DNA from 3 places in the Achromobacter sp. D7-1 genome. Region 3 is predicted to be linked to each of the others. Evidence: predicted binding sites of a transcription regulator. Region 3 holds the regulator's gene; each other region holds the start of a gene.
The links. Region 3 encodes LexA, which represses DNA repair genes until DNA is damaged. Its sites were predicted from a motif close to ACTGTATNNNNATACAGT; they were not measured.
Positions count from the first base shown of each region.

Region 1: a site for LexA is predicted at 1,205-1,222, ahead of recA (recombinase RecA). Genes of this name have one in related genera too.
Region 2: a site for LexA is predicted at 1,289-1,306, ahead of imuA (translesion DNA synthesis-associated protein ImuA). Genes of this name have one in related genera too.

Region 1 is NZ_JCBAMT010000052.1:3,274-6,549, forward strand. Features, by position in the region: gene AC6LKD_RS20750 (sensor histidine kinase) at 1-282, opposite strand, end outside; gene AC6LKD_RS20755 (response regulator transcription factor) at 398-1,087, opposite strand; gene recA (recombinase RecA) at 1,319-2,383, shown strand; gene recX (recombination regulator RecX) at 2,518-3,201, shown strand.
Region 2 is NZ_JCBAMT010000031.1:53,691-56,966, reverse strand. Features, by position in the region: gene AC6LKD_RS15490 (Y-family DNA polymerase) at 1-600, opposite strand, end outside; gene imuA (translesion DNA synthesis-associated protein ImuA) at 530-1,234, opposite strand; gene AC6LKD_RS15480 (amino acid permease) at 1,452-2,987, opposite strand; gene ypfH (esterase) at 3,171-3,276, shown strand, end outside.
Region 3 is NZ_JCBAMT010000007.1:6,699-9,974, reverse strand. Features, by position in the region: gene AC6LKD_RS04795 (amino acid aminotransferase) at 1-1,121, shown strand, start outside; gene lexA (transcriptional repressor LexA) at 1,302-1,952, shown strand; gene lon (endopeptidase La) at 2,076-3,276, opposite strand, start outside.

The DNA.
Region 1 (3,276 bases), on a different contig from region 3:
CACGGTGGAGGGCAGGGGCAGCGCGCGGTCACCGCCCAGGTATTCGCCGCGGCTGCCCAGCGCCAGCCAGAACACGCTGTCGGTCTCGTCGGCGTGCAGCACCTCGCGTGCGGTGTCGGTCATCTTCAGCACGGCCCGGCCGTCCTGCGCGTGGACCTGCAGGGTCAGGACGTGGAGGTTGTTGGCCAGCGCGCGGTCGTAAGGCACGTTGGCGATGTTCTGGGCCACCACGTAGGTGATGGCCACGCTCATGGGCCACAGGAGGAATAGCGGCGCCAGCATCCAGTCCAGGATCTCGCCCAGCAGGGAGCGCTGCGGCGGCGCGAAGCTCGGACCCTTGGCCCCCGCCCGCATGACATCCAGTGCTTCCTGGTTCAGCGCTTCCGGCGGCGCCGCTTCAGCTTGCGAGGTACGCCGCACCCTGGTCCCGCTCAAGACAGTAGCCCAGGCCGCGCACGGTCACGATCTTCACGCCGCTGGGTTCCAGCTTCTTGCGCAGGCGGTGGACGTAGACCTCGATGGCGTTGGTGCTGACCTCTTCGCCCCATTCGCACAGGTGGTCGACCAGCTGGGTCTTGCTGACCATGCGGCCGCTGCGCGTCAGGAGGATCTCGAGCAGGCTGACTTCGCGCGCCGACAGGTCCAGGGTCTGGTCGTCGACCATGGCGACGCGGCCTGTCTGGTCGAACAGCAGGCGGCCGTGCTTGATCATGGTGGCGCCGCCGCCCGCGCCGCGCCGGGTCAGGGCCCGCACGCGGGCCTCGAGCTCGGATAGCGCGAAAGGCTTGGCCATGTAATCGTCGGCGCCCAGGTCCAGGCCCTTGACGCGCTGCTCGATGCTGTCGGCCGCCGTCAGGATGAGCACCGGCAGGGCGGAGTTGCGGGCGCGCAGGCGCCGCAGCACTTCCAGCCCGGCCAGTTGCGGCAGGCCGAGGTCCAGGATGAGCAGGTCGAACGCCTGGGCCGCCAGCGCTGAATCGGCCGCCAGCCCATCGCGCACAGCGTCCACGGCGTAGCCATTGTGGCGCAACGAACGGGACAGGCCGTCGGCCAGGATGCTGTCGTCTTCGGCGATCAGGATGCGCATGGGCTACAGTGAGAAAAGACCCCGCGGCGCAAAGGGGACAAAACGCCGGGTTCGTCTGGCATTCTGGCATAGGGCGCCATGCTTGCCACTCAGGGTATACGTGCAAAACACTGGCACACTGGTTTTATGTACAGTATAATCCGATGCCATAATCTGACCCGTTGCTCAAAGCACCCGCCTAAACCTGCGGCACTTCCCTAGACACCAGATACGTTACAGACAGGACTCTACATGGACGACAAAACCACCAAGGCCGCCGCATCGGAAAAGGCCAAGGCGCTTGCCGCCGCGCTTTCGCAGATCGAAAAGCAGTTCGGCAAGGGCTCGATCATGCGCTACGGCGACAACGATGTTTCGCATGACATCCAGGTGGTTTCCACGGGCTCCCTGGGGCTGGACATCGCGCTGGGCGTCGGTGGCCTGCCGCGTGGCCGCGTGGTTGAAATCTACGGTCCGGAATCCTCGGGCAAGACCACGCTGACCCTGCAAGTGGTCGCTGAAATGCAAAAGCTGGGCGGCACCTGCGCCTTCGTCGACGCCGAACACGCGCTGGACGTGCAATACGCCTCCAAGCTGGGCGTGAACCTGGCCGACCTGCTGATCTCGCAGCCGGACACGGGCGAGCAGGCCCTGGAAATCACCGATGCGTTGGTGCGCTCCGGTTCGGTTGACCTGATCGTCATCGACTCGGTGGCCGCGCTGGTGCCCAAGGCCGAAATCGAAGGCGAAATGGGCGATTCCCTGCCCGGCCTGCAAGCCCGCCTGATGAGCCAGGCGCTGCGCAAGCTCACCGCCACCATCAAGAAGACCAACTGCATGGTCATCTTCATCAACCAGATCCGCATGAAGATCGGCGTGATGTTCGGCAACCCCGAAACCACCACCGGCGGCAACGCGCTCAAGTTCTACGCCTCGGTGCGCCTGGACATCCGCCGCATCGGTTCCATCAAGAAGGGCGACGAGGTCGTCGGCAACGAAACCCGCGTCAAGGTCGTGAAGAACAAGGTCGCGCCGCCGTTCAAGCAGGCCGAATTCGACATCATGTACGGCGCCGGCATCTCGCGCGAAGGCGAAATCATCGACCTGGGCGTGGCCGCCAACGTCGTGGACAAGTCCGGCGCCTGGTACAGCTACAACGGCAACCGCATCGGCCAGGGCAAGGACAATGTCCGCGAGTACCTGAAAGAGCACAAGGCACTCGCCATCGAAATCGAGAACCGCGTCCGCGAGAACCAGGGCATCGTCAGCCGCGCGGCCGAGTTCGTGCCGACCGCGGAAGACACCGCCGAAGAGTAATCGGATCGGGGGCGGGCCTTGCGCAGCGGATTCATATCTGCCGCCAGCGGCCCGCATATCTCGTCGGGGCAGCCCGAACATGTGCGGCAGGCGCCAGGACGGGCCTGCCGTTATGCATAGCAAGCAGGATACGCATGAGCTGGAAACCGCCGCCCGCTACAGCCGAACGCCTACGCGCCAAGCTGGACGATGAATTCGAAACCGTGGCCAAGCCCCAGGGCTTGCGCCGCACGTCGGATGCGCGCCGCGAGCAGGAAGTGGAATCCGGCGAGGCGCCGGATTCATGGAGCCGCAGCTCGGAAGCGGGCAGTGTGCGGCGCGGGCGCCGCGCCGCTGCGGCCGAGGACGGCCCGGATGCCGATGGACAAACAGCCCGCAAGGGGCCTTCGTTGAAGATGCGGGCCGTAGGCTATCTGTCGCGACGTGAACATGCCCGCGAGGAATTGGCGCGCAAGCTTGCCGCCCACGCCGAGGATCCGGCCGAGGTCGAGGCCGTGCTCGATGCCCTGGAAAAGGAAGGCTGGCTGTCCACCGAGCGTTTTGCGCAAAGCCTGGTCCATCGGCGCGCCGCGCGCCAGGGGGCGGCGCGCATCGTGCAGGAATTGCGCCAGCACGGGGTGGACGACAACCAGGTCGCCGAATTGCGCGAACAGCTGCGGGCCACCGAGTACGACCGCGCGCTGGAGGTCTGGAAGAAGCGCTTTAGCGCCAAGCCGGAAGACCGTGCGGCCTATGCCAAGCAGGCCCGCTTCCTGGCCAGCCGCGGCTTTGCGCATGACGTGATCCGCCGGATACTGGGCGAGGGCGACGAGGATTGAGCAGCCCTGTTCAGGGCTTGTCCGTATGCCTATGAAAATCCGTCGCGGCGGATTCTCCAAAAGCGAGCCGGCGGG
Region 2 (3,276 bases), on a different contig from region 3:
CAGGGCGCGCAGGTCCGCCAGGGTATGGCAGCCGATGTCGTCGAGCCAGTCGCGGCGGGTCTGCGCCTGCGGCAGCAGGGTGAGCGGCAGGGCGTCCAGCCGCCGGGTCAGCGTGGGCAGGGTCAGGGTGCGCCGGGGCGCGCGCCGGCCGGGGCTGCGCGCCAGCAGCCAGGCGCCGGCGGCGGTGGGCGCCATGCCTAGCGAGGCGCGCAGGTCCAGCGCGTGCAGGGTGGCGGCCACCCTGCGGTGCAGGGCCTTCGGACCGCGGAAGAACATCAGGCTGGCGCCTACGTTCAGGAGCAGGGTGTCGCCGTCGGCCAGCGCGACTTCAGGGGTGTATTGCAGCAAGGCCAGCGCCGCGCCCTGTAATGCTTCGGCCTCGGCCTGGACATCGCGGGGCAGCAGCTCGACCTCGGGGGCGATGGCGGCCGCGCCCGCGCGGCGCATGCCCGGCTTGACGCCGGCCCGGCGGGCGGCGGGCGTCAGGGCGGCGACGCGTTCCTGTTCCAGGACCGCGAACGCCTGCCCCTCAAGCGGCCAGTGCGGGCGCAGTGCGTCCAGCGGCAGGCAGCGCAGGAAGGCGGCGATCCAGAGGCGCATGGCGGGGAGTAACAGGTGTGGTGGCGCCCGATTCCAGGCCCACGTATAGCGGGGTGTCGCAGGCAGGCCCGCGGCGCTTCAGGATGTGCACGGACAGGCCGCCCGCGGCCGGCGCAAGCGCCAGCCGCAAGGGGGCGGGCGTGGCGTTCTGCGCCGCGCTGCTGGGGCGCACGGCGATGAACAGCAGGTCGCTGGCCTGGGCGGCCAGGTGCAGGCGGCGCAGGGATTCGGGGCGCACGTGGGGTAGCCAGCAGATCAGGGCGCCACAGCTGCCGTTCTTCAGGATCTGTTCGGCGGCCCAGAGCGCGTCCACGGGTTTTTCCGGCGCGACCCAGAGCAATTGGCGCGGATCCAGTCGCCAGCTCATCCAGCTGGCGATGTGGGGCGCGTGCGGCGGCTGCACCAGGGCGATGGCGCGGCGTGTTTCCAGCTGGGCCAGCGCCGGACGCAGCAGGCGGATTTCGCCGATGCCGGGGTGCGGGGCCATCAATTCGATCAGGGAACCCAGCGGCCAGCCGCCGTCCGGCAGCTCGGCGGACAGGGCGGCATGCCCGGTGGGCAGGGTGCGGGCGGCGCTTTGGGCCAACTGGGTGGCGCGCCACAACGCGGGATGGATACGTTCTGGGGACTGCATGGCAATCGGTTCCTGGATGGCAGGAACCGGGGTAGTGGCCGATGCATCATTATAGCTGTATGTATATACAGTAGTTAAAAGGGGCGGAGCGTGCCGCGAATAGTTTTGCGCCGGTAACGCCGTGGCCCAAAAGAAAACCCACCCGTACACCTTTCGATGCAGAGGGGTGGGCCGTGTTGAGTGCGATGTTAGTCGCTTCAGGCACGCGGATCCACGGTCAAGCCCGGGCGTTCTCCGCAGTAGATACCGAGGTCTCCGTCCCCGCCGCGCGATCCAGATCCAGCCCATAAAACCGCATATCCTCGTACCGGATCCAGTGCGACTTGCGCACCAGCCGGTGGCCGATCCACAAGGCCAGGAACAGCGGAATCGCCAGGTAGGTGGAGATCACGCCGATCCAGTCGATGCGGTCCTGCAGGAAGGCTTGGTAGTTCTGGCCCAGCGTGACCAGCAGGCACAGGACGAAGGCGAGCAGGGGGCCGAAGGGGAACAGGCCGGCCTTGTAGGGCAGGTCGGCGGTGTCGTAGCCGTGCTTCACATAGCCCTGGCGGAAGCGGTAATGGCTGACGGCGATGCTCAGCCACACGATGAATTCGGTCATGCCGGCGAAGTTCAGCAGCCAGATGTAGACCGCCTTGGGGCTGTATACCAGGCTGAACAGGCACAGGCAGGCCAGCAGCGCGGTGGCCATCAGCGCGTACAGCGGCACGCCGCTGCGAGTGACGCGCCGGAACAGGGCGGGCGCCTGGCCTTCCACCGCCATGTTGAACAGCATCCGCGTCGCCGCGTACATGCCGGAATTGCCGGCCGACAGCACCGAGGTCAGGATCACCGCGTTCATCACCGTGGCCGCCGACAGCAGCCCCGCGTGCTGGAATACCAGCGTGAAGGGGCTGACCGCGATGTCTTCCACTTCGTTGCGCAGCAGTTGCGGGTCGGTATAGGGCAGCAGCAGGCCGATGATCAGGATGGCCAGCACGTAGAACAGCAGAATGCGCCAGAACACGTGGTTGATCGCGCGCGGCACGTTGCGGCGGGGGTTCTCGGATTCGCCGGCAGCCACGGCCACCAGTTCGGTGCCCTGGAACGAATAGGCCACCACCATTGCCACGCCCACCCAGGTGGCCGCGTTGCCCACGAAGGGCGCGTCGCCGATGGTCCAGTTGGCCAGGCCTACCGTGGTGCCGCCGTGGATGATGCCGACCAGCATCGCCAGCCCGACGCCGATGAAGCACAGCACGGCGACGACCTTGATGATGGCGAACCAGTATTCGGCCTCGCCGAAGCTGCGCGCGGAGAAGGCGTTCAGGCCGAAGGTCAGGGCCAGGAAGGCCACGCTCCAGATCCAGCCGGGCGTGTCGGGGAACCAGTACGCCATGACCAGTTGCGCGGCGACCACGTCCACCGCCACGACCGTGGCCCAGCTGATCCAGAAGTTCCAGCCCAGCGCAAAGCCGAAGCCGCCATCCACATAGCGCGAGGCATAGGTGCAGAAGGAGCCCGATACCGGCATGAAGGTGGCCAGTTCGCCCAGACTGGTCATGATGAAGTAGACCATCAGGCCGATGGCCAGGTAGACCATCAGCGCGCCGCCCGGGCCGGCCTGGGCGATGGCGGCGCCGGAGGCCACGAACAGGCCGGTGCCGATGGCGCCACCTAACGCTATCATCGTGAGGTGGCGCGCCTTGAGCACGCGATGCAGCTGGTTCTGGCTGGCAGGCGTGGCGCCGGATTCTGTCGTCGGAGTTTGCATTGCTGGGTAGGTGGTTGCCGGGGCGGCGGACCCATCAGGCACGGGCATGCGGGCCTGCCCGCCGGGCAACGCCGCAAGCCAGCCGGTCCGTGGCGGTGCGGCAAAGGTTGCTTCAAGGCGCGCATTTTACAATGCGGCTATTCCGGGGCTGTTCGGCGGCCCCAGCCAGCACGGAGCGGTTTCATGGCGTCTTCCTCTTCTATCGAATTCCTTCCCGATGCCGGCGTCGACGTGCGCCAGCTGTTCATCCTGCTGCACGGCGTGGGCGGCACCCCCGCTGACATGCAGC
Region 3 (3,276 bases):
CGCGTCCCGGTAAGGTGAATCTGGGCGTGGGCGTGTACTACGACGATCAGGGTCGCATTCCCCTGCTGGGCGCGGTGCGCAAGGCCGAGGCCGCCCGCATCGAAGCCGCCGCCGCCCGCGGCTACCTGCCGATCGAAGGCATCGCCGGCTACAACACCGGCGCGCAAGCCCTGTTGCTGGGCAAGGATTCGGCGCTGGCCGCCGCCGGCCGCGTGCTGACCACCCAGGCCCTGGGCGGAACCGGCGCGCTGAAGATCGGCGCCGACTTCCTGCGCCAGCTGCTGCCGACCTCCAAGGTCCTGATCAGCGATCCCAGCTGGGAAAACCACCGCGCCCTGTTCGAGCGCGCCGGCTTCGAGGTCGGCACCTATTCGTACTACGACGCCGCCACCCGCGGCCTGAACTTCGACGCCATGCTGGCCGACCTGAAGGCCGCCCCCGCCAAGACCGTCGTCGTGCTGCATGCCTGCTGCCACAACCCCACCGGCGTGGACCCCACCCCCGACCAGTGGAAGCAGATCGCCGCCGTCGTCAAGGAAAACAAGCTGGTCCCGTTCCTGGACATCGCCTACCAGGGTTTCGGCGACGGCCTGACCGAAGACGCCTCGGTCGTGCGCATGTTCGCCGATCTGGACCTGACCATGTTCATCAGCTCGTCGTTCTCGAAGTCGTTCTCGCTGTACGGCGAACGCGTGGGCGCGCTGACGGTCGTGGCCGGCAGCAAGGACGAAGCCACCCGCGTGCTGAGCCAACTCAAGCGCGTGATCCGCACCAACTACTCCAACCCGCCCACCCACGGCGGCACGGTGGTGTCGACGGTCCTGAACACGCCTGAACTCTTTGCCATGTGGGAAGAGGAACTGGCCGGCATGCGCGACCGCATCCGCGAGATGCGCAAGCAACTGGTCGACAAGATCAAGGAACACGGCGGCAAGCAGGACTTCAGCTTCGTGCTGCAGCAGCGCGGCATGTTCTCGTACTCGGGCCTGACCGCCGCGCAAGTGGATCGCCTGCGCGAAGAGCATGGTGTCTACGCCGTGTCCAGCGGCCGCATCTGCGTCGCCGCGCTGAACAGCGGCAACATCGACAAGGTCGCCAAGGGCATCGCAGCAGTGCTTTAAGACCACTTGCCGCGCACAGGCCTATCCGGGCCTGCCGCCAGGAACGGGACCTTCGGGTCCCGTTTTTCTTTTGGCGCGGGCCGGCTTTTTCTTTTGGCGCGGGCTGGCTTGCTTTTTTGCGCTGCGTCCCCCAGAATGGCGCTGTATATATGTACAGTCCGCTAGCACCGGATCATCGCCATGGCCAGCAAACTCACTGATCGCCAACAACAAATCCTGGACCTCATCCGGCAGACCGTCGCACGCACCGGCTTCCCGCCGACGCGCGCCGAAATCGCCCTGGCCCTGGGTTTCCGTTCCCCCAATGCAGCGGAAGATCACCTCAAGGCGCTGGCGCGCAAGGGCGCCATCGAACTGACGGCGGGCGCCTCCCGCGGCATCCGCCTGAAAGACGCCTCCCCCACTTCCACGCAAAGCTCGCTGCCGATGCCGGGCCTGGCGCAGTTACTGCTGCCCCTGGTCGGCCGCGTGGCTGCGGGCAGCCCCATCCTGGCCGCCGAGCACGTCGAACGCGAAGTCGGCGTAGACCCCAACCTGTTCGCTCAGGCGCCCGACTACCTGCTCAAGGTCCGCGGCATGAGCATGCGCGATGCCGGCATCCTGGAAGGCGACCTGCTTGCCGTAAAAAAGGCTTCGGAAGCCCGCAACGGCCAGATCGTGGTGGCTCGCCTGGGCGACGACGTCACGGTCAAGCGGCTGCAGCGCCAGAACGGCCACATCGAACTCCTGCCCGAAAACCCCGATTTCGAACCCATTGTGGTCGAAGCCGGCCAGGATTTTGCGCTGGAGGGCATTGCAGTAGGCCTGATCCGCACACACGCACTGCACTAGACCCCGGCGTTCTGCGTCCGCGCACTACGTAAAAAAACCCCGCCGATTTTCTTGGCGGGGTTTTTTGTTGAAGGCCCTGTCTTGGAGAAACGCCACCCGAGGGCGGCGTCCTCCAGGCGTTCATCAGTGCTTGAGCACCGGATCGGTCGAACCGGGTTCGGCAGGCTTGGCCACCAGGGGTTCCTTGACGGCCTCTTCCTCGGCCAGGGGCTCCGGCAGACGCTCCAAGGCCATTTCCAGCACCTTGTCGATCCAGCGCACCGGCACGATTTCAAGGTGGTTCTTGACGTTGTCCGGGATTTCCGCCAAGTCCTTGACGTTTTCTTCCGGGATCAAGACCGTCTTGATGCCGCCACGGTGAGCTGCAAGCAGCTTTTCCTTCAGGCCGCCGATGGGCAGGACTTCGCCGCGCAGCGTGATCTCGCCGGTCATGGCGACGTCGGCGCGCACCGGGATGCGCGACAAGGCCGACACCATGGCCGTGGTGATCGCGATACCCGCGGACGGACCGTCCTTGGGTGTCGCGCCTTCCGGCACGTGCACGTGCATGTCGTGCTTCTCGAAGACGCTGTCGGCAAAGCCCAGGCGGCGGGCGCGCGAACGCACCACCGTGCGGGCCGCTTCGACCGATTCCTTCATCACGTCGCCCAGCGAACCGGTGCGTTGGATGACGCCCTTGCCCGGCATGTCCGCGACTTCGATCGTCAGCAGATCGCCGCCGACTTCGGTCCAGGCCAGACCCGTCACCTGACCGATCTGGTTTTCCTTTTCGGCCATGCCGAAGGCGTAACGGCGCACGCCCAGGAAATCGCTCAGGTTGTCGCCCGTGACGTTGACCGGCTTGACCTCGACGGTCTTGCCTTCAGCCTTGGCGCGGTCGTTCTGGGTCAGCAACTGCTTGATGACCTTGCGGCAGATCTTGCCCACTTCGCGCTCGAGCGCACGCACGCCGGCTTCGCGGGTGTAGTAACGCACGATGTCGCGCAGCGCGCTGTCGTCGACCGTGAGTTCGCTATCCTTCACGCCGTTGTTCTTCATCAGCTTGGGCAGCAGATGGTCGCGGGCGATGTGGATCTTCTCTTCCTCGGTATAACCCGACAGGCGGATCACTTCCATGCGGTCCAGCAGGGCCGGCGGAATGTTCAGCGTGTTGCTGGTAGCCACGAACATCACGTCGGACAGGTCGAAGTCGACTTCGATGTAATGGTCCTGGAACGTGTGGTTCTGTTCCGGGTCCAGCACTTCGAGCAGCGCCGAGGAGGGATCGCCACGGAAATCCATGCCCAGCTTGTCGATTTCGTCGAGCAGGAACAAGGGATTGCGC